2 linked regions of the Antarctobacter heliothermus genome follow. The protein of the gene in region 2 interacts with the protein of the main gene of each other region in a pairwise test. Links are inferred from orthologs where the notes say so. Each region holds a gene or a part of one and is shown on either strand. Other genes may lie near its edges.

Region 1 (14,386 bases), 150 kb from region 2 along the record:
CTGGATTACTTTGGCCGAATCTGGACCTGTGTCGGCTGGAACGAAACAGAAGCGCGGTTTCTCAGCCTGCGGATCGACAGGATCGACAAGCTTACGCCCTTGCCCGGCCTTTTTGTCGATGAACCGGGCAAGACGCTCGCCGATTGGCGTAAACAGGCAGGATAGACGGGTTTGACACGCAAGTGACCCCGGCGCTGGGAGCGGGCACCGGGGTCTATCGGGACTGACGCGGCAATGGGTGGGACGTGGGGATGCGCCGCGGTTGGGACAGCCCGAAATCAGTATTTGTTGGTCGTGCCGCCAGAGTAGCCACCAGTGTACCCGCCGGTATGGCCACCTGTGTAGCCGCCTGTGTGGCCAGTGTTCTTCTTATAGCCGCCGTCATAGCCGCCATAGTAGCTGGTCTTGACGTCCTGATAGCCGCTCACGATGCAGGACCACGGCGCGCTCTGGTCGCCACCGATCTTGATGACTTCACGCGACAACGTAGAATATTTCTGGGTCGCGGTGGCGTAGGTCTGCACGCATTCCATGTGACCGATATAGGCGGTGTTCCAGTCGGCATAACCGTATGAATCATGCGCCGCCGTGGTCCAGGTCTGGATGGTCACGATCTTGGCGTGCTGTTGGGTCGGGCCATAGCCCATTGCGGTGATCTTGTCGCCCTGATCGGCGACAGCGCCGGTTGCGGTCAGCGCGAGGGCGGCGAATGCGATTTTGGCAAAGGTTTTCATGGGTCTGTTCCTTGGAAAATGAGGACGATCTGGGAAAAACGGGTCTTGGTCCATCCGGTGAGCGGCTTGATTGCCTTCGTTGCTCCGAACTTCGTAACTGAGACGCAAGATAGCCGCCGATTCTTGGCCGCATCAGTGAGGAAAACCACCACTGTGGATCAAGACATTGAAACAGCATGAAAGTTTCTTCACCCCGCCCAGTGAAACAACAAAAAGCCCCGCTTCCGGACAGGAAACGGGGCTAGATCTGTGATCAACGAAAAGGGGCGAGTCAGATCGACGCGCGATAGATCTTGTCGATGTTGGCCCCCAAGGCCGCGTTGAAATCCGCATCCGACATCTGCTTGCTCAACCCTTCGGTCAGCGCGCGGCTGAAAGAGGCAATCATCTTGGGCTGGCGCGCCAGACGTTCGCAGGCCTCATCGGTGGAATACCCGCCCGACAGCGCCACAACCCGGATCACGCGCGGATGATCCGCCAGATCGTTGTATAGTCCGTCCTCGGTCGGGATGGTCAGCTTGAGCATCACATCCTGCCCCTCGGCGAGCTGGTCCAGCTGCGCTGCAATTTCGGCCTTCAGGATGGTTTCGGCCTCGGCCTTGGTGGCAGAGTTGATGTCGACCTCAGGCTCCAGTATCGGGACAAGACCCGCCGCCAGAACCGTCATACCCAGTTCAAACTGTTGCGCCACAACCGCCTTGATGCCCGCCGCGTTGGCCTCATGGATGACAGAGCGTTCCTTGGTGCCGAAGATGCCAAATGCCGCGGCCTCTTTGAGGGTCTCCTCGATGCCCGGGATCGGCTTCATCATCTGCACGCCGTCTGCCTTGTCTTCCAGACCCTTGTCGATCTTGAGAAAGGGCACGATGCCCCTATCGTCCCATAGCGCCTGTGCGGTGGGTTTACCGTCAACCTCGGCGCGCATAGTGCGTTCAAACAGGATTGCGCCCAGCACCTTGGCGTTGGTGAAATCCGGCGCGGTGATGATGCGAGAGCGCATCTCGTGGATTTCGGCGTACATGGCGTCTTCGCCATCGTAGCTGTCCTCGGCTACACCGTAGAGCCGCAGCGCCTTGGGTGTAGAGCCGCCGGATTGGTCCAGTGCTGCGATAAAACCACCGCCCGTGCGCATCTGGTCGGCTTGTTTGGAAAATGTGGCTACGTCCTGTCCCATGAGACCCTCGTATGATGAGATGAAAGGCTTTTGCACTGTCGATACCGCAGGGGACCGGACCGGTATAGTGGGCGTCTGACCTGATAACGCTAACTGTGACGTGGAGGAGAGTGCTCGGCGAAAAAACGGATTACCGCCGGTCGATCCTCAACCAGATCCCGTCGCGCGCGCGCACTGTCAGATGCGCCTCCGGCATCGGCACCTTACCCGCCACCGGCGTGACGCGCAGGTCGCGCAGCAGCAGCGACAACAGCAGCACCCCTTCGACCATGGCGAATCCCGCCCCCGTGCAGACCCGCGGCCCGGCAGAGAACGGCATATAGGCCTCGCGCCCGCAGGTCTTGCCGTTTTCGGTCTGCCAGCGTCCGGGGTCAAACCCGTCCGGGTTGTCCCACAGCCCCTCATGCCGGTGCAGATGCCACGGGCTGAGCACCATCTGTGATCCCTTGGGGATGTCACGATCGCGGAACCGTTCCGGGCATGTCGCCTCACGCACCATCATCGGCACCGGCGGGTATAGCCGCAACGTCTCGCGGAACACATCGCGGCTGATCCGCAGTTTGGAGATGTCGGAAAACGCGCAGCTTCGGAGCGCCTGCGCCTCAGTCGCCACTTTGTCCTGCCATTCCGGATGCGTTGCCATCAGGTACAAGGCCCAGCCAAGCGCCGAGGCACTGGTTTCATGACCCGCAAGGAAAAAGATCGCGACCTGATCGACCATTTCCTCGGCAGTAAACCTTTGCCCCGTTTCAGGGTCGCGTGTGGTCATGATCTTGGTGGCCAGATCGTCAGGCGCGGCGCCTGCTTCTATTGCGGCCAGACGCGCCTCTGTCAGCCGGGTGATCAGGGTCCGGATGCGCCGTGCCGCCGCCTTGGTGTCCCGGCGAAAGAAACGGGGCATCCAGCGCGGGACCGGCAGAAAGGCGGCCAGGTTCAGAATCGGCTGCGTGCGCTGATAGGCGCGAAATTCGTGAAACACCTCTTGTGCCGTCTCATCCTCGATCGGGATGGAAAACAGCGTGCGAAAGATCACGTCCGCCGCCGCGTGGCTGGCGATCTCTTCAACCTCGACGTCCTGTCCTGCCTTGGTCGCCAGCCGGTCCAGCGCCGATTGCGCCGCCGCCCACATCGCAGGATAGGTTTCGCGCAGGCGTCCGCCCTCAAAGGCAGGGTCGATGATCCGCCGCTGCCGCTGCCATGCGGCGCCATTGGATAGGAACACCGAATTGCCCAGCAGCGGGCGCAACCCTTCGCTGATGCGGCCCGATTTGGGGAAATCCATCGGGCGCTCCTTCAGGACAGTCTTCACCAGATCGGGCTGGTTGAGCAGGAAGGACCGAAAAAACGGCGTGCGGAATTCTGCCATCTTGGCGCGGTACAGCCGCGCGGGTTGAGCCGACAGAATGTCCTGCCGGAACAGTTTGACATAGCGCCACAGCGAAACCCGATCAGGCCGCGCCGCCGGTTTCGGAGGGATCATGCCGCAATGCTCGTGTATTTTGACACCGGCACGTCAATCCGGCTGTTTGATGGTGGGCGGTCCGCATAGCGGGTGGCCAACGACAGCGGCCCGGCGGTGATGCGAAAATAGTCATAGTCCAGCGGCCGATCAAACGCGCAAAGATACTGGAAATGCAGGCGAAAGAACTTCCACCGCAGCGCCTTCCAGCGTTCGGGGGACAGGGACCGGGTGAACTGCGCCGAAAACACCAATGGCCAGCGTTTGTCGGCGGGTGCCACGCCAGAGACAGCCACCGGATCGCATAACGCAAAGGCACAGCCATCGCCCGGCGCAGTCACGTCGACCCATGTCAGCGCGTCTTGCGCACTCAAATATCGCAGATCGGCGCGCAAACGATGCGCGCCGCGCAAGAAGGACACCATGGGCACCACCTGCCCCAGACTAAGAAAGGCCAGTTTCGGCCCGTTCGCCGGAACGCGACCCGCGCGGATCAAGTCGGCAAGGATCGACACCGCCAGATGAGCGCCGGACGAATGTCCCACCACCAGCACCTCATCCACATCATCGGTCAACGCCTTGGCAATGATCTCACCAAAATCCGCCATCCGCGCCTCTAACTCTGGCGGATTGGCACCGTGATAGCGGGCGGAATAGGCATAATCGTGCATCAGGTAGTAGGCAAAAATCTTGCCGTCCTTCTTCTTGAACCAGCGCAGCAGAGCCCAGGTGGTGACCGCCCAGACCACGAGGCCCGCAACCGTCGCCGCCGACTCAAGACCCACCCCAAGCCATTCCGAAAAAGCCGCCGCAAGCCGGTTGATAACGACAAACCCGGCCCAACCCAGCACCAGCGCAAGGGTCAGTTGCAACAGCAGCATCCCAATCGGATAGAGCGCCGCAATTACTGGCCCTTTGCGCAGCAGCATCAACCGTCTCAGCGCGCCGGTGGCAATGTACTCCCAGGCGGTGCGGACCAGTTGCGCATAGGTCGCGAGGATCGAGGTGGACATGCTGTTGCGCACGATGTCGGACCAGACCAGAACCTCAATATCCGCCGTGACCGCCTGCCCGTCCATCGCGCTGACGACGTGCCAGCCATACAGACCACCCGTCTGCTTGGGGCTGAGGTCGATCTGATAGCCGGACACCTGCGCCTGCGCCGCGCCCTCCTTGCGGTAAAGTTCGCGGTAGCGGCGGGGATGAATCGGATCATAGCCGGGGATGTAGAACACCCTGCGCCGTGACACGTCCTGCGGTATTTCAGTCTGTCCAGCGCCCATCTTTCGCACCTCTTTGTTGCGATCAGGGTACGCCGGATTTTCGGCAAGAGTAAGGCGGCGTCCGGGCGTGCGCAGTTCCTGCAGGAACTGTCGTGCTGGCGACAGGCTGGGCCTGTCTTGTCGGCCCGACCGCGGCGTATTATCCCGCCTGGCTGGTCACGCGCATTGCCCCCTTGGCGGCGCTGCACGGGCTGCGCTGACCGCAGATCAACCCAGAGCGGCTAACGCCGGAAAGGTCTCTAACAGCCAGAAGGACAGCGACGAAAATCCGCCCGTCAGCATCAGCAGGCCAATGGTCCACAATAGCAGGCCCATGGCGCGCTCGATCTGTTCCATGTGCCGTTTCATCCAGCCCATGACCCCGGTCAGGCGCGGCAAGAAGGCCGCGACCAGCAGGAACGGCACCCCTAGCCCCACGGCATAGACCGCCAGCAACAATGTTCCACGCGCCACCGACGCCTCGGACGCGGCAAGGCTGAGGATCGCGCCCAGTTGCGGGCCGATGCAGGGCGTCCAGCCAAAGGCAAAGGCGAGCCCCAGAATATACGCGCCAAAGGCCGACCCGCCCTGATCCCCCGCATCCAGCCGCGCCTCACGGTCAAGAAAACCGATGCGGTAGACGCCGACAAAATGCGCGCCAAAGATCATCACGACGATCCCGGCGGCGGTGTTCAGCCAGTCCTGATACTGAAGAAAGGCGATCCCGACGGCGGAGGCGGCAAAGCCCATCAAAAGAAAGACAGTGGATAGCCCCAGCACAAAGAAGACGGCGGGCAGCATCGCCTTGTTCCGGCCACCGTCGCGGGTGCCAAGATCGGTCACGGAGACGCCGCTCATGTAGGCCAGATAGGGCGGCACCACCGGCAGCACACAGGGGCTGAGAAAGGAGATGACCCCGGCCAACAGCGCCACGAACATGGCGGGCAAGAGCGATGCGTCTATGATTTCGATTCCAAACATATTCGGGTCTTAGGCGAAAGCACGGGCGGCGTCACCTCGCAGCTGTGTCACATCCGCGTGCGCTGTGGTCGCGCTTTTCTTTGGCGGGGCAAGGGTCTACATCCGGACCATGACCCATGAACTTGACGCGCTCGGGCTGCTGTGCCCGCTTCCTGTCCTGAAGGCCCGCAAAAGGCTGCAGGGGCTGGCCTCTGGCGAGGTGTTGATCCTGCACACGGACGACCCTGCCGCCGTGGTGGATGTGCCGCATTTCTGTGCCGAGGCGGGGCATGATCTGGAGGGGCATGAGGAGGCGGGCAAAGCGATCATCTGGACGATCCGCAAGGGGTGAGCCGTATGGCTGTCCACGCGTGGACAGAAAGGTGACGTCGCGTCTTCAAGGACTTGCAGAAACAGATTTACACGTTGTTAGGAAATGCGCCGCTGGCAGAGACGCGAACGTCCCGTATGCGTCCGGCCCATTGATGTTGGCGGACGGCCACGGGGCGAGATCTTGGGAACGCCAAAGTTCGCGTGACACGACGTTCCCGAAGAGGTCATCAGAAGCGGCGCGCCCGGTCTGTTGACCGGATGGGGCTTTGCAGCCATCTGCGGGGTAACTGGCCACGCCCACTTCCAATTCGAAGCGGACATGATGCGAAACGGGCGGGCTGTTCAGAGCAGACCATCGTGACGCGTCAACAGAGGGGCGGATACGCGGACAAAGCGCCCTTTCGCTGCGGCTGCGCGAATGGCTGTTGTGGGCCGGTTCTAATTTTCTATTGGTGCAGGCTGGCGGTTACTCTCGCGGTTTCAGCGCCAGTCTCAACATTCATCTTCTGGGCGCCAAACTTCAAAATCATCGATTGCAACGTTTCGAACAGTAACGTGGCATCAGTGCGAACTCTCACAGCGCTTTTCAAGCGATTTTCTCTCTCTGTCTTGCGTTCTTCATTCCTTTCTTCTGAGGAATAAACTTCCGAAATTCTCTCGTTTATTGCAAAGACATGACTCCTGAGACGGACAAATAAAGGTAGCAAGTCCGCGGGTAGCTTCATCGTGTCGAATTCACGCATCGCGAGGACCATTTCTGTCGTGCGGTCTCCCTGAAGGCTCATGACTTTACCAGATTTACGCGGGATCAGCGCTGCCTCCAGCCGGTCGCTCGCAGTCTCAAGTGCTTCATATGCCAATATGTGAGCGGCCCGAGCAACGGCGCTTCGTTCCGCCTGCGTTTCAACGCGTTGTGCTCGTACCTGCCAAATCGCGGCAGCGAAACCGGAGACGATCGCAAGGATTGCTCCAAGAGACTGCACCCAAGCTGTTAAGTCCCCACCAAACATCGCCTCCAAACAATAAGCACCGGCGAATGATGCGCCCAAGACAATCATTAAAGAGAGAAAGGAAAGGATTATGAAAATGACCATGGTTTCTCCAATATCTGGTCTTTGGATCGCCGCTAGAACATCCAAGGCGAATATGATCCGATAGCTGCCATTCGTGCAAGCTGGATGTTTGGGTTTATGGGCTCGGTCCCGCCGTTCGCCGCACGGGGCATGTCCGCTGTCAGGAGCTTTCCATGACAGTACACCCCCCGCGCCCTGCGCTTGCCCGCCATCGATGTGGGTCAACGCAGTCGCATTTGTGATCTCTGCGCGCCCTTGGCCGCCCGGGGCCGCCCGGGGCGTTGTATCGTTATCGGCAAGCCGCACCTTGAAACGAAAAAGCCCCGCGTCGCCGCGGGGCTTTTCTTTGTTCATAAGGTCCGGATCAGCTGCCCAGTGACCACCAACCGCGCCGCTTGGGCTTGTCGTCTGCCTCTGCCGGGGTCGGAGATTCGGCGACCTGTTCGGCGGCGGGCTCCGGTGTGGGCTCCGGTGTGGGTTCTGGGGCGGCTTCCGGGGCGGCATCTGGTGCAACTTTCGGAGCCGGTTCGGCGCTGACGACCTCGGCGGGGGCCGGTTCAGCCTCTGCTTCGGGGGCCGGAGCCGTGTCCGCCGCAGGCTTTGGGGCCACGTCTGCGGCGGGCGCTTCGGCAGCATCTGCGATCAGTTCGGCCGGCGTTTCCGCTGTCGGTGTGCCGACCGCTGCGGCAATTACATCCGCGGCCTTGCGCCGTGTGCGGGCACGTTTGGGCTTGGCGTCTGCGTCAGCTGCTGTGGCCTCAACCGGGGCCGGTGTCGCCTGTGCCGGCGACTCTGCCGCCACCTCTGATGCGGGCGCGTCGGCGGGCTGCGCGTCAGCGACCGGTGCATCCGCAATCGGGGCCGCCTCTGCCACAACCTCTGCCACAACCGGCTCTGCCGTTGGGGTCGCGTCGGCGTTTTCGGTCACCGTCTCCGCAGGTTTGCTGCGCGAGCGGCGCGACCGCGTGCGGGTCCGCTTGGGCTTGGGCGCGTCCTCGGCGGTCTCCGAGGGCGCATCCGCAACCTCGGCGCTGTCCCCGGCGGCGGCTGCCTCTGCCTTTTCCGGCTGGCGCGTGTCGTCATCCGACGTATCGGTGTCGCCGTTATCCCCATTCTCGCCGTTGTCCTTGGACTTCGACTTGCGCCGACGCCGACGACGGCGCTTTTTGGGCTTGTCGTCTTCGCCGGTCTCGTCCGACTGCGGCGCGGCGGCAGGCGCGGACTCGGGGGCCGTGGTTTCGATGATCTCTGCGTCTTCGATCTCGTCCTCGGCGTCCTCGTCCACCTGATCCATCAGCGAGGTGTCGACAGAGACCACAGGCGCTGTTGCCTCTGGCACGACGCGGGTCGCGGTCTTGAATTTTTCAAGGGTAAAGTCGGGCGACACCAGATGCGGATCGCCCTCAATCCGGACGGACATGCCATAGCGCGTTTCAATCTGGAGGATGTGTTCGCGTTTCTGGTTCATCAGGTAGTTGGCGATGCCGACCGGGCATTTTACCAGCACCTCACGCGAGCGGCGGCGCACGCCTTCTTCCTCGATCTGGCGCAACACTTGCAGTGCAAGGTTGTCGTCAGAACGGATCAGGCCGGTGCCGTGGCACGCCTGACACGGCTGAGTCGTCGCCTCGATCATGCCGGGGCGCAGACGCTGACGCGACATTTCCATCAGGCCAAAGCCCGAGATGCGGCCCACCTGAATGCGCGCGCGGTCGGACTTCAGCTTGTCCTTGATCCGTTTTTCGACGGCGGCGTTGTTCTTACGCTCATCCATGTCGATGAAGTCGATGACGATCAGGCCGGCAAGGTCGCGCAGACGCAACTGGCGGGCCACCTCTTCGGCGGCCTCAAGGTTGGTCTTGGTGGCGGTTTCCTCGATCGAGCCCTCTTTGGTGGCGCGGCCAGAGTTGACGTCGATGGCCACCAGCGCCTCTGTCACACCGATCACGATGTAACCGCCGGATTTCAGCTGCACCGTCGGATTGAACATGGCGCCAAGGTAGGATTCGACCTGAAAGCGCGCGAAGAGCGGCATCTGGTCGTGGTAGTGCTGCACGTTCTTGGCGTGGGACGGCATGATCATCTTCATGAAGTCCTTGGCGACGCGATAGCCGCGTTCGCCCTCGACCAGAACCTCATCGATTTCGCGGCTGTAGAGGTCGCGGATCGAGCGTTTGATCAGGTCGCCCTCTTCGTAGATCTTGGCGGGCGCGATGGATTTCAGCGTAAGCTCGCGGATCTGTTCCCACAGGCGCTGGAGGTATTCGTAGTCGCGCTTGATCTCTGTCTTGGTGCGCTTGGCCCCCGCCGTGCGGATGATCAGCCCGGCACCCTTGGGGACGTCGATGCTGGTCGCGATTTCCTTGAGCTTGGAGCGGTCGGCGGCGTTGGTGATCTTGCGGCTGATGCCGCCACCGCGTGCGGTGTTGGGCATCAGGACGCAGTAACGACCGGCCAGCGACAGGTAGGTGGTCAGGGCCGCGCCTTTGTTGCCGCGCTCTTCCTTGACGACCTGCACCAGCATGATCTGGCGGACCTTGATGACTTCCTGAATTTTGTAACGGCGCGCGCGCGGCTTGCGCACCGGGCGAATGTCTTCGTGGGTGTCGTCGTCGGCAACGGATTCGATCGAGGCATCGCGAGAGGCGGCGTCGTCTTGCGAATCGTCATCGTCGTCGTCGTCTTCGTCGCTGTCATCGCGGGCGGTGTCGGCCACCTCGGTCGCATCCGCTGCTGCGGGCGCGGCCTCAGCCTGCGCCGGTGCGGCTGTGTCGGTGGTCTCGGGGTCTTGCGAGACCACGGCGGCCTCATCCCGGGTGCCTTCGGCGATGGGGCGCGGCGGTGTGGCGGTGTCCGTCGTTTCGGGCGCGTCCGCATCGTCTGGTGTTGCGGGTGCCGGGGTTTCGACGGTCTCGACCGGGATCGCGTCCTCTGCCGCCGGCATCGGGGTCAGATCCGCCTCAGGCGCGGCAGCAGGCGTGTCAGGAGTGACAGGGGCTGCTTCGGCCACAGCTTCGGGCGCGGCGTCCTGAGCAGAGGCCTGCGGAGCCACGGGTGTCTCGGCGGGGGTCGCCTCGTCGGCGTCCTGCGGTTCCTGAACCGGAGTTTCGTGCACGGTTTCCATCGGCGACAGGCCCTCACCCGGCGCGCCGGTTTCCAGGTCTTCGTCGAGGTCGATGGTTTCCATGCCGCTGATTTCACGCGGCTTTGGCTCTGCTGTCTGTTCTGGAGCCTGCTCTGGCGCAGTCTCTGCAACCAGCGGCTTATCTGCAGTATCGCTGGGCTTGGTCGTCCGCTTGCGAGAGCGCGAACGGGACTTCTTGGGCTTTTCCTCTTCCTCGGCGGCGGCCTTGGCGGCCTCTTCTTCCTCGGCCATCAGCGCCTGACGGTCGGCGATGGGGATCTGGTAATAGTCAGGGTGGATTTCCGAGAACGCCAGAAAACCGTGGCGGTTGCCGCCGTAGTCGACGAATGCCGCCTGCAACGAGGGTTCGACCCGCGTGATCTTGGCTAGATAGATATTTCCAGCGAGTTGCCGCTTGTTTTCAGATTCAAAGTCAAATTCCTCAACTTTGTTTCCGTCCACCACCACAACGCGGGTCTCTTCCGCGTGGGTGGCGTCGATGAGCATTTTCTTAGCCATGTTATCCGTTTGCACGGCGCACGCCTCCGCGGCCCAGGTGGGGCCCCGGAGGTTGCGGCGTGTCTTGTCTGGGCGAGATGGTGCGCGACGGCACGGCGGGAGCCATTGGTCCCTGCCTCGTGCCTGATGTCATTCGCGCGCTTCATCGCGGTTCTTCTCCGACGCCTGTCTTCGGCAAGTGAACCGAAGCGGCGCCCATTCATTAAGCCCGTCGCATGTTGCGGTCCGGGCGGGGTCTTTGGCCTTGCGGCCCGATCGGTCTGTCCGGGTCCGGTTTGTCAGGGTCCACGGTCAGCGAAACTGGTCGGCGCGGGGTAATACACACGCGGCCTGACCGCTAACATAAGGCGTGCAAAGGGGCAAAGACAATAGGTCATGTCGGGAGAGACGTGTAGGCAAACGGATAGGAGCGTAAATTAGGCGCATGGCGGCGTTTGACGTGGCGTCGCAACGGCAAGTGCCGCGCCGCCCGGAAAAGGGTGGCGCGGCGGGACGGGGTGAGCAGAGGCTCACCCCATGGCATTCAGGCGTTTGATCAGCGACGAGGTGTCCCAGCGCCCACCACCCAGTTTTTGCACGTCCTTGTAGAACTGATCCACAAGGGCGGTGACGGGCAGTGAGGCCCCCACCTCATCCGCCGTGCGCAGGCAGATGTTCAGATCCTTGCGCATCCAGTCGACGGCAAAGCCGTGTTCGAACTTATCCGCGATCATGGTCTGATAGCGGTTGACCATCTGCCACGACCCGGCCGCACCGCCGCCGATCACATCGACCACCGCCGCACCATCCAGACCTGCCTTTTCGGCAAAGTGCAGACCCTCTGACAAGGCTTGCACCAGACCGGCAATACAGATCTGGTTGACCATCTTGGTCAGTTGGCCTGCGCCCGACTCGCCCAGACGACGGCACATCTTGGCATAGGACATCATCACCGGCTCTGCCGCGTCATAGACCGGCGCATCCCCGCCGCACATGATCACCAACTGGCCGTTTTCCGCCCCCGCCTGCCCGCCGGACACCGGCGCATCGACAAAGGACAGGTCCGCCTTGGCCGCCTCTGCGTAGAGTTCTGCGGTGACCTGTGCGGACACGGTGGTGTGATCGACAAAGGTCGCGCCCTTTGCCATCCCGGCAAAGGCCCCGTCCGCGCCGGTGCAGACACCGCGCAAATCGTCGTCATTGCCCACGCAGGCCATGATGAAATCCGCGCCCTGCGCCGCCTCACGCGGGGTTGCCGCGTGCGAACCGCCATGTTCGGCGACCCATTTTTCGGCCTTGGCGGCGGTGCGGTTGTAGACAGTCACCTCATGCCCGGCCTTGGCCAGATGGCCCGCCATGGGATAGCCCATCACGCCCAGACCCAGAAATGCGACTTTTGCCATTATACTCTCCCTCGTCGGACCAGCCCGCCTGCCCTTGGCAAGCCCGGGCTGGCAAGTTAATCCCGGTGCATTCTGACCTACCCCAAGTGGACGGAGAGGGAAATGGCGCTGATGTTTCGATGGTTGCTGCGACTGGCCAGCCTGGCTGTGGCGCTGATCGTCATTGGCGTTTTGCTGTCCTACTACCTCGCGTCGCGGTCGCTGCCTGACTACGACAAGACCCTGTCCGTCTCTGGCATCACCGCAGATATCGAAATCGTGCGCGACAATTCGGCGGTGCCGCATATCATGGCGCTGTCGGACCGCGATGCGTTTTTTGGGCTTGGCTATGCCCATGCGCAGGACCGGCTGTGGCAGTTGATGGTGATGCGGCGCACGGCACAGGGCCGCCTGTCGGAAATCTTTGGCCGCCGGACGCTGCGCACCGACACCCTGTTGCGGCGGCTGGACATTTACAGCGCGGCCAAAGCCTCTGTCGTGCATCAGGACGACCGCACGCTGGACGCGCTAGAGGCCTATGCCGCCGGGATCAATGCCCGCATCAGTGAGATCAATATGGAAAGTCTGGGGCGCGGTGCGCCCGAGTTTTTCCTGTTCGAGGCAGAGATCGCGCCGTGGCAACCGGCGGATTCGCTGGCCATCATCAAGTTGATGGCGCTGCAGCTGTCGGGCCATATCGGCGATGAGGTGCTGCGGGCACGCACCTCGCTGTTGCTGGGCGATGAGGCGCGGCTGTCGGATATTCTGCCCGAAATGCCCGGCTCTGGCGTGGCGGCGCTGCCCCAGATTGCCCGATTGTTGCCCGGTGCGGGCACGCAACAGGCGCAGGCGGGGACGGTTGGCGGGGATTTCCTGTGGCCGGTGCCGCGTCGCGGGCTGGCGGGGGCGTCCAACGTCTGGGCCGCTGCGCCAGAGCGCTCTGCCTCACGCGGGACGCTGCTGGCCAATGACCCCCATCTGGGTTTCACTGCGCCGTCGATCTGGTATCTGGCGCGGATGGAGTTGCAGTCCGGCGGCGTGATCGGCGCATCGATCCCCGGCATTCCGGCGCTGATGGTGGGCCGTTCGCGGCAGTTGGCCTGGGGGATCACCTCGTCTTATCTGGACGATCAGGATCTGTTTTTCGAAGAGATCAATCCCGACAACCGACAGGAATACCGCACGCCCGACGGGTTCAAACCTTTTGAGACGCGCCAGTCGATCATCCGCATCAAGGATGAGCCGCCGGTGACGCTGACCCTGCTGTGGACGGACAATGGCCCGGTTCTACCCTCGTCGCAGTTCAACCTGGACAAGATCACGCCGCCCGGCCATCTGGTGACGCTGTCGTGGACGGCACTATCGCATGAGGACACCTCGGCCTCTGCCGCCGTGGGGTTAATGATGGCGGGGTCCGTTGAAGAAGGGATGCAGATCTCGCGGCTGTATGTGGCCCCCTCGCAGAACCTGACGATGATCGACGACGATACCGTCGCGATGAAGCTGGTGGGCGCGATGCCGCGTCGCGATCCCGCGCATGAAAGCCTGGGCCGGTTGCCGTCACGCGGCTGGATCGCGACCAATCGCTGGGACGGCTATCTGCCCTATTCGTCCAACCCCGAATTCCTTGCGCCCGAGGGCGGGATCGTTGGCAACACCAACAACAAGATGATCGACCGCCCCTTCCCCAACCATGTCAGTTTCGAATGGGGCGACAGCCAGCGGGTGCAGCGCTGGACCAGTGTGATGCAGGGTCGCAAGGTGCACACCCGCGACAGCTTTATTGAGGCGCAGTTGGACACCGTGTCCCCTGCCGCGCGCACGCTGCTGCCGCTGATCGGGCGGGATCTGTGGTTCACCGGCGAGGCGGCGCCGCAGGGCACCCCCGCCCGTCAGCGCCAGCGCGCGCTGGCGCTGTTGGCCGATTGGAACGGCGAGATGAACGAACATCTGCCAGAGCCGCTGATCTATGCCGCGTGGCTGCGCGCGCTTCAGGACCGGTTGATCCGCGACGACCTTGGCCCGCTGGCCGCGGACTTCAACCACGTCGAGCCACTGTTCATCGAGCGCGTCTTTCGCGACGTGGACGGGGCCAGCGTGTGGTGCGACGTGATCCGCTCTGCCGTGGTGGAAACCTGTAGCGACATCGCGCGGCTGGCGCTGGACGATGCGCTGATCTGGATCGACGAAGAGTTCGGCAGTTCGCTGGAATCGCTGCGCTGGGGCGATGCCCATGCCGCCACACACCGGCATCCGGTGCTGGGCGAAGTCCCGATCCTGCGTTATTTCGTGAACGTCCGGCAGGAGACCTCGGGCGGCGATCATACGTTGATGCGCGGTCGCACCTCGGGGACCGAGCCCGAGCCTTTTGCCAATGTGCATGGGGC
Region 2 (14,581 bases):
GCGGGCCCCGTCGCAGATGGTTTTCACATCCACCACCGTGCCCAGCACGTTGGACAGTTGGGTGACCGCGACCAGCTTGGTCCGGGGACCGATGGCGTCGACCACCTTTTGCGGATCAAGATAGCCGGTCGAATCCACATCGACCCATTTGATGACCACGCCCTGCCGTTCGCGCAGGAAATGCCACGGCACGATATTGGCGTGATGCTCCATCACCGACAGCACAATCTCATCGCCCGGCTCAAGATTGGGCATCGCCCAGCCATAAGCCACAAGGTTGATGCCCATGGTGGTGCCGGTGGTATAGACGATCTCTTCGGCGTCTTTGGCCCCAAGAAAACGGGCGATGATCTCTCGGACGCCCTCATATTTCTCGGTCGCAAGGTTCGACAGATAGTGCAGGCCCCGGTGGACGTTGGCGTATTCCTCGGCATAGCCGCGCGTCACCGCGTCGATCACAACCTGCGGTTTCTGCGCCGAGGCCCCGTTGTCCAGATAGACCAGCGGCTTGCCATTCACCTCACGCGAGAGGATCGGAAAATCGGCGCGAACTGTGTCGACGTCATACATAGCCTGTGATTCCTTCGGGTGTGACCCCTGCGAGGGTCAATAGCAGTGAGACGGCAAAAGCCATTGCAAACATGCCCAATACCAAGACGGCCAAGGCACGCAAGGGGCCGCCCAGTTCATGCGCCTCGTCCAGAAAGTTCACGGCGATCCAGACGCCAAGCGCCGTGGCCGCCATTGTTCCCAGTCCCGCCAACACCAGAGACACCGGGATGATCAACAGCAGCGCGCCCTGCACCAAAATGCGCAGCGCCTGCATCCAGATCATCAGCAGGGCGATTTCCTCGATCCGCGCCTTGCCTCCGAACAGCCGCCCGGCCCACGTCAGCGCCAGAATGCTGCCCGCCAATGCAGCACCTTGCAACACCAGCAGCATCACCGGGCTGGACAAAAGGGTCGGAACGCCCGTCGGATCCATCAGCAATGAGGCGGAAAAGATCAGCGCGTTCAGCACCACGACCAGCGCGAATGCCGTCCAAAGCGCCTCACGCCCTGGACGGATCGACAGCAACAAGGCGGCGACCTCACGCGGGTTTGTCACGCTTTGCAACGCCAGCTTCAGGAAAGCCTCCGGGGTCACGCCGCGCCCTCTTTGCCGTCCGGCCCTGACAGTTTGCGTGCCTCACGCAGGCCCGTGGTCCAGAACCAGAGCAGCACGCCAAGCCACGCGGCACCAACCAGCGTCAATGCGCCGCCTGCCCCGATAAACCCGCCAACCAGCCCGTAGAGCAATGCCAGCGGCGAGGCCGCCAGCAGCGCCCAGAACAGTGCAAAACGGGTATCGTACCCGCCAATCGGCCGCATGACGGCCGTAGACACCAACTGGCTAAGCCCGGCCACGACGTAAAAGACCAGCGGCAGAAAGATCAACGTCGCCAGCAGCGCCCCGCCAAGCGCGGGCTCCAAATCAGTGCCCTTCAGATGGGCCTCCCGCGCCAGCCGGGGCCATTGCGCCACAAACATCACCGCACAGGCCCCCATCAGGCAGGCCAGCGCGCGCGGTTCACTGACCCCGCGCAACAACAGCGCGCGCAGGGTCTGCCGCGGCCTGCGGTAGGTGGCGGCGATATCCCGGGTGACAGGCACCGGTCAGCTGCGCCGGCGCGCCAGCCAGGCCGCCACACGCTCGACCAGTTCCTCTTGCAGGCTCTCGTCCTCGATCTCCTGCACCGCTTCGGCGATAAAGGCGATGGTCAGCAGATCCTCGGCAGTGCCGCGCGGCACGCCACGGGCGCGCAGGTAGAACAGCCCCTCTTCGTCGATCGCCCCGGAGGTAGAGCCGTGCGAACAGGCGACGTCATCGGCGTAGATTTCCAGTTCCGGCTTGGCAAGGAACTGGCTGTCTCCGTCCAGCAGCAGCGACTGGCTAATTTGATAACCGTCAGTCTTCTGCGCGCCCGCTTTGACAAGGATCTTGCCCTGAAACACCCCCGTCGCGCCGTTGCGCAGCACCTTCTTGAACACCTGACGGCTTTCGCAGTTCACCGCGTCATGGGTGACAAAGATGGTGTCGTCATGGTGGAATGCGCCGTCTCCCATACAGGCCCCGGCCACATGCGCCACCGCATTGTCGCCGGTGATGTCGATCACGACCTCGTTGCGGGTCAGCATCCCGTTCACGGTCAGGGTAAAGCTCTTGAAAGTGCTCTCTTGCCCCAGACGGGCAAAGATGTGCGTGGCAGCGCGGCGCTCATGGTCACGGCCCTGCGCACGGATGTGGTGCAGCGTGGCATTGTCGGCCACATCGACCTCGATACACTGGTTGAACCGGGCGGCGGCGGGTCCGTTTTCAAGGATCGTCGCCTCGGCCCCGGCGTCCAGCTTGATCACATGATGCAGGATCGCATCCGAGGTTTCATCCTCATGGCGATAGATCAGGTTGATCGGTTTGGACACCTTGCCGGTGACGTGGATCAGCACGCCATCGCTGGCGAAGGCGGTGTTCAGCGCTGCCAGCGGGCGGGCCACCGGGGTCTGCCCTTGCGCCTCAAGAACGCCGTACAAGTCTTTGGCCCAATGAATATCTTTTGCCTCGGCCAGCCGGTCGACAGACACGCCCTCAAGGCTCAGATCGTCAGAGGCGGAGGCGGAAAACACGCCATCCACAAAGACGATCTTCAGCCGGTCGCGCGCAGCAAACAGCGGCGTCTCATCATCCTGATCCAGAACAGCGGCCGTGGGCGCGTCAGCCGTCACCAGCGTTTCGGGCCGGGTGTACTTCCAGTATTCGTCGCGGGCGGTGGGCAGGCCCATGGCCCGCAGACGCGACAGCGCGTCCGCACGCGCCGGATCGCTCCATCCGCCTTCTGGCAGCGCCAGCGCGGACAACCGCGCCTCGGTTGCGTCCAGTTTTGCCTGTGGCAATGCCATTACGCCACCTCCGCAAGGATGTCGGCATAGCCGTTCTTTTCGACCTCAAGCGCCAGCTCCGGCCCGCCGGTCTTGATGATGCGACCGTCGGCCATGATGTGAACCACGTCCGGTTTGATGTGGTCCAGCAGGCGCTGATAGTGCGTGATGACAAGAAAGCCGCGCCCGGCGTCGCGCAGCGCGTTCACGCCGTCCGCCACCAGTTTCATCGCGTCCACGTCAAGACCCGAGTCGGTCTCATCCAGAATGCACATCCGGGGTTCCAGCATCGCCATTTGCAGGATCTCGTTGCGCTTTTTCTCACCGCCGGAGAAGCCAACATTAACCGGACGCTTGAGCATCTCGGCGTCGATCTTCAGCGACTTGGCTTTTTCGCGGATCACCTTGAGGAACTCGGCAGAGGACATTTCTTCCTCGCCGCGCGCCTTGCGCTGTGCGTTCACAGCCGTGCGCAGAAAGGTCATGTTGCCGACGCCGGGGATCTCAACCGGGTACTGGAACGCCAGAAACAGACCGGCGGCGGCGCGCTCTTCGACGTCCATATCCAGCAGGTCTTCGCCTTCCAGCGTGGCCGCGCCATCAGTGACCTCATAGCCGTCCTTGCCCGACAGGACATAGGATAGGGTCGACTTGCCAGAGCCATTCGGCCCCATAATCGCATGCACCTTGCCCGCTTCGACGGTCAGGTTGACGCCTTTGAGGATCTGCTTGTCCTCTTCTTCAAGTTTGACGTGCAGGTTCTTGATTTCCAGCATTTTTAGTCCTTCTCAAGTCTGGTCTGTCGCGCGCCTTTGCCCAATGGCGGGCGCGACGGTGTTCCAATGTCGGGGCGGTGAGTCAGTCGATCACCACCGCTGTGCCGCTGGCCGAAACCATCAGCATGTTGTTGATCACTTCGTAGTCGAGGTCGACGCCGACCACAGCGGTGCCGCCAATGGCAGCCGCACGTTCTTCAAGTTCCCGCAGCGCGGTTTCGCGCGCTTCCTGCAGGCTTGCCTCGTAGGCACCAGAGCGACCGCCGATGATATCGGTGATCCCGGCAAAGATGTCCCGGAACACGTTGGCGCCAAGGATCGCCTCACCCACGACGATGCTCTTGTAGGCGGTGATGCGGCGGCCTTCGATGGCCGGGGTCGTGGTGACGATCATCGTTTAACTCCAAGTTCTTGTGAGACTTCTCTCAGGTAAGACACAACTATCGAAAGCCCCGTCGGCGCTGTCGTTACATCGGCCCCCAGTGGCCCCAAAGGCTGCAGTGTTGCTTGGTGAAAAGGCTGGGCTCACAGTCGCGGACCCGCATGGAGGCATCCACATCAATCCCGTAAAGGAAGGTCGGGTCATACAACGGACCGGCGGCCAGCGCCGGTTCTTGCCAACCGACGCCCGTCACGACCAGCGACACTGCCGCCAGCCCCAGAACCGCGCCTTTGACCCAGCCCGAGTTCACCCAACCGACCCTTCAAGCGAAATGGCCACCAGTTGCTGCGCTTCCATGGCGAATTCCATCGGCAGCGCCTGCAACACGTCGCGGCAGAACCCGTTGACCACGAGGGCCACGGCCTCTTCCTCGTCCATGCCACGCTGGCGGCAATAGAACAGCTGGTCGTCGTCCACCTTGGAGGTGGTCGCCTCATGCTCGACGCGGCTGCTGTTGTTTTTGACCTCGATATACGGAACCGTGTGCGCCCCGCATTTGTCGCCGATCAACAGGCTGTCGCACTGGGTATAGTTGCGCGAATTCTTCGCCTTGGGGTGCATCGACACCAGACCACGATAGGTGTTCTGCGCCACACCCGCGCTGATGCCCTTGGACACGATGCGCGACCGCGTATCGCGGCCCAGATGGATCATCTTGGTGCCGGTGTCGGCCTGCTGGTGGTTGTTGGTGATGGCGATGGAATAGAACTCACCTTGCGATTCATTGCCGCGCAGGATGCAGGACGGGTATTTCCACGTCACGGCAGAGCCGGTCTCAACCTGCGTCCACATCACCTTGGCCCGGTCGCCCCGGCAATCGGCGCGCTTGGTGACAAAGTTGTAGATGCCGCCCTTGCCCTCTTCGTTGCCCGGATACCAGTTCTGGACCGTCGAGTATTTCACTTCGGCGTCTTCTTCGATGATGATCTCGACCACGGCGGCGTGCAGTTGCGCCACATCGCGCTGCGGGGCGGTACAGCCCTCAAGGTAGCTGACATAGCTGCCCTTGTCGGCGATGATCAGGGTGCGTTCGAACTGGCCAGTGTTTTCCGCGTTGATGCGGAAATAGGTCGACAGTTCCATCGGGCAGCGCACGCCCGGCGGCACATAGACAAACGATCCGTCAGAGAACACGGCCGAGTTCAGCGTGGCGTAGAAGTTGTCCGACACCGGCACGACGGACCCAAGGTACTTTTTCACCAGTTCGGGGTGTTCGCGGATCGCCTCGGAGATCGAACAAAAGATCACGCCGGCCTTCTTCAGTTCCGCTTGAAAGGTCGTGCCCACGGAAACGGAATCGAACACCGCATCCACCGCCACACGGCGCTCACCTTCCTTGGCCTCGGCCGGGGTCGCTTCCGCGCCCTCGACGCCCGCTAGGATCATCTGTTCCTTCAGCGGGATGCCCAGTTTTGCGTAGGTTTCCAGCAGCTTGGGATCGACCTCATCCAGCGACTTCGGCTTTTCCATCATCGATTTGGGCCGGGCATAGTAATACTGGTTCTGAAAGTCGATTTCAGGATAGTCGACCATCGCCCAGTCAGGCTCTTTCTTCTGCAACCAGCGTTCATAGGCCGCCAGACGCCAATCGGTCATCCACTGGGGTTCTTCGTTCTTTTCCGAGATCAGACGCACGATGTCCGGCGTCAGCCCTTTGGGGGCATATTCCATCTCGATGTCGGTGTCCCAGCCATGCTTGTATGTGCTGACCGACTTGACAGCATCCACCGTCTCTTGGTCGACGCCGTCCTTGATTGTCACTTCATCGAAAGCCGCCATCGGGGTTCCTCTCTTTCATGCAGCCCGCGCGCGGTGCCGCTGGTATTTGCTGATCCAGGCGTCGCAAAAGCGCGCCACGTCGTCTTCTGTTGTGTCCAGACCCAGGCTCACCCGAATGGCGCCGCCTGCTGTCTGGTCGTCGTATCCCATCGCCTCCAGAACGCGGCTCCGGCTGACCTTGCCGCTGGAACACGCAGACCCGGCGCTGACAGAGAAGCCAGCAAGGTCCATCTGCATGACCTGCGTTTCGCCCTTCCAGCCCGAAGTCGCAAGGCACGCGGTATTCGGCAAACGGACCGAGTCTTTCCCGACTGAAATAGTCACCTCAGAGGCAGCCTCAAGAGATTCTTCTAGAATGTTTCTAAGTTTTTCGACCCGGTGCCATTTTCCTGCCGCAACGTCACTATGCGCCGCCTCTGCCGCCGCGCCGAACCCGGCGATGCCGATGACGTTTTCGGTGCCCGAGCGCCGCCCCATCTCTTGCCCGCCGCCCTTCAGGATCGCCTGTGGGTCATCGCGGGTGAAGTTGATAAACGCGCCAACGCCCTTGGGGCCGCCGATCTTATGCGCCGACAGGATCATATAGGCCGGCTTGCGTCCCTCGGGATACAAGACTGGCATCTTGCCCGCCAACTGGGTGATGTCGCAGACCACGGTCCTGTCGCCGTCACTGGCCACAACACAGCCGTCCGGCATCATGATCCCGGTCTCGCTGTTGGCGGCAGACACAGCCACCAGTGTCGCCTGCCCGTCCAACACATCAAGACTGCCAACTGTGCCATCCGCGCGGTGCAGCGCGGGCAAATCCAGCTCTGACCAGACGTTCAGACAGTCGTGCTCCGTGGGCAGCGCGGCAAACGCCCCGCCATGCCGATCCTTTTGCGCCACCGCCAACGCCGCCGCCTCTGTTGCCGATCCGGTAAAGATCACCTGAGAGGTCAGGCAACCCACCAGTTCCGCGACCTGCGCGCGCGCCGTCTCGACCACGCCTTTGGCAGCCCGCCCTTCGGCGTGGACCGATGAAGGATTGCCTACCACATCCATCGCCGCAATCATCGCGGCGCGCGCCTCGGCGCGCAGCGGCGTGGTGGCGTTATGATCAAGGTAGACGCGTGACATGCCCTACTTGTCCTCTTCATCCACCACGGCAAAGATCGACGGCACCGCCGGACAAGGCGCCAGCGAGTTTTCGACCACATCCGACAGCCGTGTCTGATGCAGGAAGACATAGACATGCGCCGACAGGCTCTGCCACAGGCGGTTGGTCATGGATTGCGCACGGCTGCCCGATAGCCCGCCAGAGGCGCCCGCCCCCACATGCATCGCATCCACTGTCTCATCGACGGCTGCCAGCACCTCGACCACCCGGATCTCTGCCGGGAGCCGCGCCAAGCGGTAACCGCCGCCCGGACCGCGTACCGATTCCACCAGCCCGGCGCGCCGCAGTTTGACAAATAATTGCTCCAGATACGGCAAGGACACGTCCTGCCGTTTGGAAATATCGCCAAGCGTGACCAGCCCCTCAGAAGACTGCATCGCGATATCTGTCAACGCGACCATGGCGTAGCGACCTTTGGTACTCAGCTTCACGGCAGTTTCGCCCCTCATCGCGGCGGCAATTGACCTTACCCGTTCAATTGCCTATCTGCTTCCCAGCCCGGAACACGCCGGAGCCGATTTAGAACTCTTCTAAAGTAGCCGCGTGTTTTGGTCAAGAATGCCAAGGCGTCCAGTTGGGCCGCCCTTCAAGTTGATGAGTAAGGAGCTGCGCCGCCCCATGCCCGAGGTGATATTTCCCGGACCCGAAGGCCGACTAGAAGGCCGCTATCATCCGCAAAAAGACCGCGATGCCCCTATCGCGATTGTTCTTCATCCGCACCCGCAGTTCGGCGGGACGATGAACAACAAGGTGGTCTACAACCTCCACTATGCGTTCTACAACATGGGCTTTACCGTGCTGCGGTTCAATTTCCGTGGTGTTGGACGCAGTCAGGGTGAATACGACCAAGGCGTTGGCGAATTGTCCGATGCGGCATCCGCGCTCGATTACCTGCAGTCGATGAACCAAAACTCCAAGCATTGCTGGGTGGCCGGTTTCTCATTTGGCGCATGGATCGGGATGCAACTGCTGATGCGTCGGCCCGAGATCACCGGATTCGTCTCGGTCTCTCCGCCGGCCAACATGTATGACTTCAGCTTCCTCGCGCCCTGCCCCTCGTCCGGTCTGGTCATCAACGGGACCGCCGACCGTGTGGCCCCGCCGGTTGATACCCGGTCGCTGGTGTCCAAACTGCATGAGCAGAAGGGGATCACGATCACCCATCAAGAGGTCGAAGGGTCCGGGCATTTCTTTGAAGAGCCGCACATGGACACGCTGATGGACTCGGTGTCCACCTATGTGAAGCGGCGCTTGACCGAAAACAGCCGCTGAGGAGCGCCCATGTCCGTCGTCGATGATCTGGCAGACAAGCTCGCCCGTGACACGATCAAGGCGATGGACGCGCTTGGGGACGAGAACCTGCCGGACCAGGTGGCTGCGGTGTTGGGGGCGTCTTCGCCCTCATCCGAGGAAATCTTTCGCGCCGCCGTTCGCATCCGTCTGGCCGAACGGCGCGCGCGTACCTTTCTGAATGACCACGTGCAAAAGGCGCTGGATGCCAAAAAACGCGGCCAAGCTATACCGCAGGCATTGGCACCGGGGTCGGACAACGAAAACCTCTGACCCGGCACTCGGGCCAGAGGTTTGTCGCATCACCAAAGTTCAATCAACACAATGCGCGTCACGCCTGATCGGCGGCGCACGGGCAAGTCAGCTTGCCTCGACCGGCCAATGCCCGGCCAGATCCCGCAGCCCGGCCCGGATCAATTCCGCCAGCACATCCAGATCAACCTTCGACAACGCGCCAGGGTACAGGCAGGACTTGCCCAGTTTATGCGGCCCAAGCCGGGACAGGATCGCGCTGTAATCCGTGTATCCGGGCATGATGTAGACCACCATCTTGGCCTTGCGCGGCGCAAATCCGGTGGCCAGACTTTGCCCGGAATGCCCGCTGGCATAGGTGTAGGCATAGCGCCCATAGCCCACCATCGATGCGCCCCAGATCACCGGCTGCCATCCTGTGACCTCCCGAAACAGTTGGTCCAGCACCAGCGCATCCTCGCGCCGCCGCGCCGGTTCGACCCCGGCCAGAAACTCCGCGACCGGAACATCCGAGGGCACTGTCATGCGTTCCGCCATCTTGTTGACCTCCGAATCCCTTGCCCCTGCCATGCGGCAGCCACCTGACCACCTCAGACCTCATCAGAAATGGATCGCCCGCCCCCATGCATCCAACACGGATTCGTGCATCATCTCGCTCAACGTCGGATGCGGGAACACGGTCTGCATCAGATCCGCCTCTGTCGTCTCCAACTGCCGACCGACGACGTAGCCCTGGATCAGTTCCGTCACCTCGGCCCCGACCATGTGCGCACCCAGCAGCGCGCCGGTCGCCGCGTCGAACACCGTTTTGACCATACCCTCCGGTTCGCCCAAAGCGATGGCCTTGCCGTTGCCGATAAAGGGGAACCGCCCCACCTTGATGTCATACCCCTGCGCCTTGGCCTGCGCCTCTGTCAGCCCGACAGAGGCGATCTGCGGCTGGCAATAGGTGCAGCCCGCGATGCTGTCCGGATCCACCGCATGGGCATCCTGTCCTGCGATCAGTTCGGCCACCATGACCCCCTCATGGCTGGCCTTGTGCGCCAGCCAAGGCGCGCCCGCGATGTCGCCGATGGCATAGACACCCTCGACGCCGGTTCGGCACATCGGGTCGGTCACGACATGGGACCGGTCGACCCGGACGCCCATATCCTCCAGCCCCAGACCCTCTACATTTCCAACAATACCCACAGCCGAAATCACTGTATCGACAGTGATCTTTGACTTATCCCCATTTTTATCCACATGGGCGACAATCGCATCTTTACCGCGCTCCAGCTGCGCAACCTTGGCCCCTTCGAGGATTGTCATGCCCTGTTTCACAAACTGCTTTTTGGCAAAAGCGGCGATCTCTTCATCCTCGACGGGCAGGATTCGGTCCATGACCTCGACCACCGTGACCTCGGCCCCCAAGGTGCGGTAGAAACTGGCAAACTCGATGCCGATGGCCCCGGACCCGATCACCAACAGCTTGGACGGCATCCGCCTGGGCACCAGCGCGTGTTTGTAGGTCCAGACCCGGTCGCCATCCGCCTCCAGCCCCGGCAACTCACGCGCCCGCGCGCCGGTGGCCAGAACCACGTTGGCAGCTTCCAGCACCTGTTCGCCCTTGTCCGTGGTGACATGCACCCGCCCCGGCCCATCCAGCCGCGCGGTACCCATGATCGTCGTGACCTTGTTTTTCTTCAGCAGATGCCCGACGCCCGATGACAACTGTTTCGCCACCCCTCGAGACCGTTTGACCACGGCGTCCAGATCATAGCCCAGCCCCTCGGCCGACAGGCCAAACTCCTTGGCGCGCTGCATCAGGTGGAACACCTCGGCCGAGCGCAACATCGCCTTGGTCGGAATGCAGCCCCAGTTAAGACAGATGCCGCCCATATGCTCGCGTTCGACCACCGCCACGCGCAACCCCAGTTGCGCCCCCCGGATGGCCGCGACATAGCCGCCGGGGCCCGCCCCGATCACCACCATGTCAAAGCGTTGCTCGCTCATGCCGTTCCTCCCTGCCTCGTCGCGGCAAAGGCTAGCCGAGCACCGGGCGCGGGGCAATCACCCCGCGCGCATCAGGTCAGGCGACGAACTCAGGCGGCGACGTCGGCCTGCAGATCGCGCAGGATCTCTGCGTATCCGCCATTGTCCAGAAAGCCCTGCTCTGGCTCGGTGGTGCGGCGCGACAGGGCCGCGTTGCGATAGGGAAAGCGGCCAAAGTTGCGGATCACTTCGCGGTGGACACGCGCGTGCAGCAGGTTGTTGTCCGATTCCGGCATCCGCTCTTTGAACAAGCGCACGCAACGGTCCTGATCACACAGGTTTTCGGCATGCATCAAGGGCATGTAAAAGAACTGCCGCGCCGGGGCGTCGATCTTGAGATCCCAGCCGCGATGGATTGCCTGTTTCGCCGCCGCGCGCGCCACCTCATCCGAGGCAAAGGCACGCGGATCTTCACGGAACATGTTGCGCGGAAACTGATCGGCCAGAATGATATAGGCCAGCGCGCCTGACGGATAGGTCAGCCACAGGCCAAAACGCCCGCCCATCAGCCCCTGCAGAGCGTCGCCAAACCGCGTGCGGATCGTCTCATCCAGCGCGTCGTCCTTAGCGTACCAGCCCTTTGGGCCCACCTCATCCAGCCAAAAGGCCAGTACATCGTCGGACGTGATCATCTGCTTCTCCTTTGTCACCCATTACGCATCCCACCACAAACGATCATTGCGCATACTGCGGCAGGCACCCAAATCACGAATTCTGTCAGGTTCTGACAGTCAAGGCGTTGGGGACTCTGCATCTTCGTCCTGTTGGTCAATGAAATACTCCTGCGCCACCTCGACGGCGACCTGCGTCGAGGACGGCATGACCGGCGCATAGGCGCCCGTGTCCCCGACAGAGGGCGCAGCCCGCTGCGTCATCCGGTACAGCGCATAGACCGCGATGATCGTAAGCAACCCCAGGATCAGCACAAAGAACCCGCTCGGCCCGGCGACCCCCATGACCCAACCAATCACCAGCGGACCGGCGATGGCGCCCATGCCGTTGACAAACAGCAGTCCGGCAGAGGCGCTGGCCATGTCTTCGGGCTGAAGAAAGTCGTTGGTATAGGCAATCAGCAGCGAATACAGCGGGTTAGAACACCCCCCGATCACAAAGGCAGAGGCCACCAACACGGTAAACGACCCGCCAAGCGCCGCCGCGACCGCCGCCGCCACGGCACCGACCGCTGCCACCAGCATGACCAACCGCCGCCGGTCGACCCGGTCGGAAATCCACCCCAGTGGATATTGCAGCACCAAGGCACCGACATAGAACGACGCCACAAAGATCGAGATCTGGCTGAGTTTCAGACCGACCTCAGTGGCATAGACGGCGGCCATGCCGAACTGCGCCGAAAACACGCCGCCCAGAAAGAACATCCCCACCATGCCCAGCGGCGACACACCGTATAGCTCTCGCAAAGTCATCGGCTTGGAGGATTCAAAGGCCGGCGTCGGCTGGATCGACAGCAGAATCGGCGCAAATGAGATCGAAACCAGCACCGATGGAATGACAAACAGCAGGAAGCCCGAGGCATCCGGGACAACCAACAGCCCCTGACTGATGATGATGCCGCCCATCTGGACAATCATGTAGGCCGACAGGGTCTGACCGCGGGTTTCATTGTCGGCGGCATTGTTCAGCCAGCTTTCGGCGGTCACATAGACGCCGCAGAAACAGAACCCCAGCACCAACCGCCCCAGCGTCCAGGCAATCGGATCTTGCAAGGCCGGAAACAAGATCAGCGCCGCCGAGATCAGCGACCCCAGCGCGGCAAAGACCCGGACGTGGCCGACCCGCCGGATCATGCCGGGCACCGTCCGCGACGCGAACAGGAAACCGGCAAAATAGCCCGACATCACAATCGACATGGTGCCGGCAGAGAAACCGGCCTCTGCCCCCCGCACGCCCAGCAAAGAGCCCTGCAACCCGTTGCCGATCATCAGGAGCAACATGCCAAGCAAGAGCGCCCAAGAGTTTTTCATCACATGCAGCAACGGTTTATTCCTTCTTTTGCCCAGACTGCCGGGCATGGCTGATCATTTGCAGACCACAGGCGACGCCCTGCACGATTCGATGTCGCAGGGAAACCATTCCCGGCACCCGAGCGGCGGAAACTCGCGTTTCAGCGATTGGATTTTGGGGATTTCCCAACGTCGCGGTGGTCGTCAGTCGCGGTGCGGCAGCAACAGCGAGGCATCACCGTAAGAGAAGAAACGATAGTCCTCGGCCACGGCGTGTTCATAGATGGCGCGAATACGCTCAGAGCCCATCAGGGCCGAAACCAGCATCATCAGCGTCGATTTCGGCAGGTGGAAATTGGTCATCAGCGCGTCGGTCACGTTGAAGGTGAAACCGGGGTAGATGAAAATATCCGTCACCCCCTGAAATGGCGCGATCCGACCGCCGCGCGCGGCGGTCTCGATCAACCGCAACGCGGTGGTGCCAACAGGGATGATCCGCCCCCCGGCGGCGCGGGTTGCGGCGATCTCTGCCGCGGCGGTCTCTGTCACCTCACCCCATTCGCCGTGCATCTTGTGGCTGGTCACGTCCTCAACCTTGACCGGCAGGAACGTGCCCGCGCCCACATGCAGCGTGACATGGGTAAAGCTGACACCCTTGGCTGTCAGCGCCGCCAGCAGCGCGTCGTCAAAATGCAACGAGGCCGTGGGGGCCGCAACGGCGCCCGTGTTGCGCGCCCAGACGGTCTGATAATCCTCGCGGTCGCGGTCATCGGCGGCGCGTTTGGCGGCGATATAGGGCGGCAAAGGCATGGCCCCGGCGGCATTCAGCGCCGCATCGAAATCCTCCCCCGACAGGTTGAAACGCAGGCTTCCCCGCCCGTCCTCTCGCGCCTCAAGAACGGCACTCAAATCATTGGAAAATATTACTTCCTCACCATCTCGCACTTTCTTCAGCGGTTTGATCAACGCCGCCCATGTGCCATCTGCCTGTGGCTCCAGCAGGGTGACCTCGATCCTGGCCTCGGTCTCTCCGGCATCAGACACCCGCTTGCGAACGCCTTGAAGTCTGGCCGGTATCACCTTGGTATCGTTCAGAATAAGCCGATCACCGGGACGCAGCCAACGCGCGATGTCAAAGACATGCGCGTCCGTTATCGCATCCCCCTCAGCCACCAGCAGCCGGGCAGAGGAGCGTGGGCGCGCGGGACGGGTGGCAATCAGCCGATCCGGCAGGTCAAAATCGAAATCGCTAAGTTTCATAGGTCAACCTGTTGGGATCATTGAGACAGCTTGGGCGGAGGCCGCCGAAAGATGTCACGGAACATACCCGGAGTGAAGGCCGAAAGCGGATTGACCAGAACACGCGGATTTTCGACCGTGCCGCGCAGGTTGAAGTTGAACCCGATCAGCCCCTCTCCCTGTCGCGAGATCAACCGCCCGATGCCGTTCACCAGATAGATGGGCGACAACACTCCCTGCAGGTCCATGCGCCCGCTTGCCAGATCGTAATACCCGTCCAGCGAGATCCCCATCGACGGCCCCACCGCACTGGACCGGCTGATCACAACGCGGCTGGGGGTCAGCCGAAAACGCGCCTCGACATCCGAGAAAAAGATCCCCGGCCCGTTCAGCTGGTCCAGCATCCCCACGATGCTGACCGCATCCAACAGGGCGGCAATGGCGGGCGCTTTGCGCAGCCGCGTGCCCTTGATCGTCATCATGCCGTCATAGGTGCCCGGCTTGCCCCGCACCGGCGCAAGGTCCAGCCGAAACGCCCCATCGCGCACGGTCTTGAGCATATCGGCTGCGCGTAGCACCTCGCCCGCGTCCTCTGCGGTGATGCGAAAGGCGGTGCCGCCGTTTTGCGGCACGGCAACGCCTTTGACCGGGGCGCGCCCGCCCAGCTTGGCGGTAAAGGCACCGTTCAGTCCGCGCGTGGTGTCGAAATCGGCGCGGAACTCCTCAAAGACGA

The links.
Region 1: the proteins of ANTHELSMS3_RS14570 (region 2) and ANTHELSMS3_RS13830 interact in binary tests that used the Escherichia coli proteins (3 or more experiments, as listed by UniProt). The link is inferred for Antarctobacter heliothermus from one-to-one orthologs.

The regions. Positions count from the first base shown.
Region 1 is NZ_CP022540.1:2,889,633-2,904,018, reverse strand. The notes cover bases 4,579-7,330. They hold ANTHELSMS3_RS13830 (sulfurtransferase TusA family protein), read left to right. Parts: upstream 4,579-5,719; coding sequence 5,720-5,941; downstream 5,942-7,330. Other genes in these bases: ANTHELSMS3_RS13825 (hypothetical protein), read right to left, coding at 6,369-7,330; ANTHELSMS3_RS13835 (cytochrome c biogenesis CcdA family protein), read right to left, coding at 4,858-5,610; ANTHELSMS3_RS13840 (hypothetical protein), read right to left, coding at 4,579-4,650. In the rest of the region: ANTHELSMS3_RS13860 (helix-turn-helix transcriptional regulator), read left to right, coding at 1-165; ANTHELSMS3_RS13855 (hypothetical protein), read right to left, coding at 279-734; ANTHELSMS3_RS13850 (fructose bisphosphate aldolase), read right to left, coding at 1,006-1,908; ANTHELSMS3_RS13845 (cytochrome P450), read right to left, coding at 2,039-3,388; more of ANTHELSMS3_RS13840, read right to left, coding at 3,385-4,578; more of ANTHELSMS3_RS13825, read right to left, coding at 7,331-7,349; ANTHELSMS3_RS13820 (Rne/Rng family ribonuclease), read right to left, coding at 7,360-10,638; ANTHELSMS3_RS13815 (NAD(P)-dependent oxidoreductase), read right to left, coding at 11,148-12,020; ANTHELSMS3_RS13810 (penicillin acylase family protein), read left to right, coding at 12,123-14,386. UniProt on the Escherichia coli protein: Sulfur carrier protein involved in sulfur trafficking in the cell. Part of a sulfur-relay system required for 2-thiolation during synthesis of 2-thiouridine of the modified wobble base 5-methylaminomethyl-2-thiouridine (mnm(5)s(2)U) in tRNA.
Region 2 is NZ_CP022540.1:3,042,613-3,057,193, reverse strand. The notes cover bases 4,981-7,927. They hold ANTHELSMS3_RS14570 (cysteine desulfurase family protein), read right to left. Parts: upstream 7,033-7,927; coding sequence 5,929-7,032; downstream 4,981-5,928. Other genes in these bases: ANTHELSMS3_RS14560 (alpha/beta hydrolase), read left to right, coding at 7,691-7,927; ANTHELSMS3_RS14565 (Rrf2 family transcriptional regulator), read right to left, coding at 7,036-7,503; sufB (Fe-S cluster assembly protein SufB), read right to left, coding at 4,981-5,913. Also shown: ANTHELSMS3_RS14610 (cysteine desulfurase), read right to left, coding at 1-570; ANTHELSMS3_RS14605 (YIP1 family protein), read right to left, coding at 563-1,147; ANTHELSMS3_RS14600 (YIP1 family protein), read right to left, coding at 1,144-1,653; Fe-S cluster assembly protein SufD, read right to left, coding at 1,657-2,937; Fe-S cluster assembly ATPase SufC, read right to left, coding at 2,937-3,692; ANTHELSMS3_RS14585 (heavy metal-binding domain-containing protein), read right to left, coding at 3,775-4,086; ANTHELSMS3_RS14580 (hypothetical protein), read right to left, coding at 4,160-4,384; more of sufB, read right to left, coding at 4,381-4,980; more of ANTHELSMS3_RS14560, read left to right, coding at 7,928-8,344; ANTHELSMS3_RS14555 (hypothetical protein), read left to right, coding at 8,354-8,635; ANTHELSMS3_RS14550 (DUF1801 domain-containing protein), read right to left, coding at 8,723-9,151; lpdA (dihydrolipoyl dehydrogenase), read right to left, coding at 9,215-10,609; ANTHELSMS3_RS14540 (DUF924 family protein), read right to left, coding at 10,699-11,280; ANTHELSMS3_RS14535 (MFS transporter), read right to left, coding at 11,380-12,642; tRNA preQ1(34) S-adenosylmethionine ribosyltransferase-isomerase QueA, read right to left, coding at 12,814-13,869; ANTHELSMS3_RS14525 (DUF3971 domain-containing protein), read right to left, coding at 13,887-14,581. UniProt on the Escherichia coli protein: Master enzyme that delivers sulfur to a number of partners involved in Fe-S cluster assembly, tRNA modification or cofactor biosynthesis. Catalyzes the removal of elemental sulfur from cysteine to produce alanine.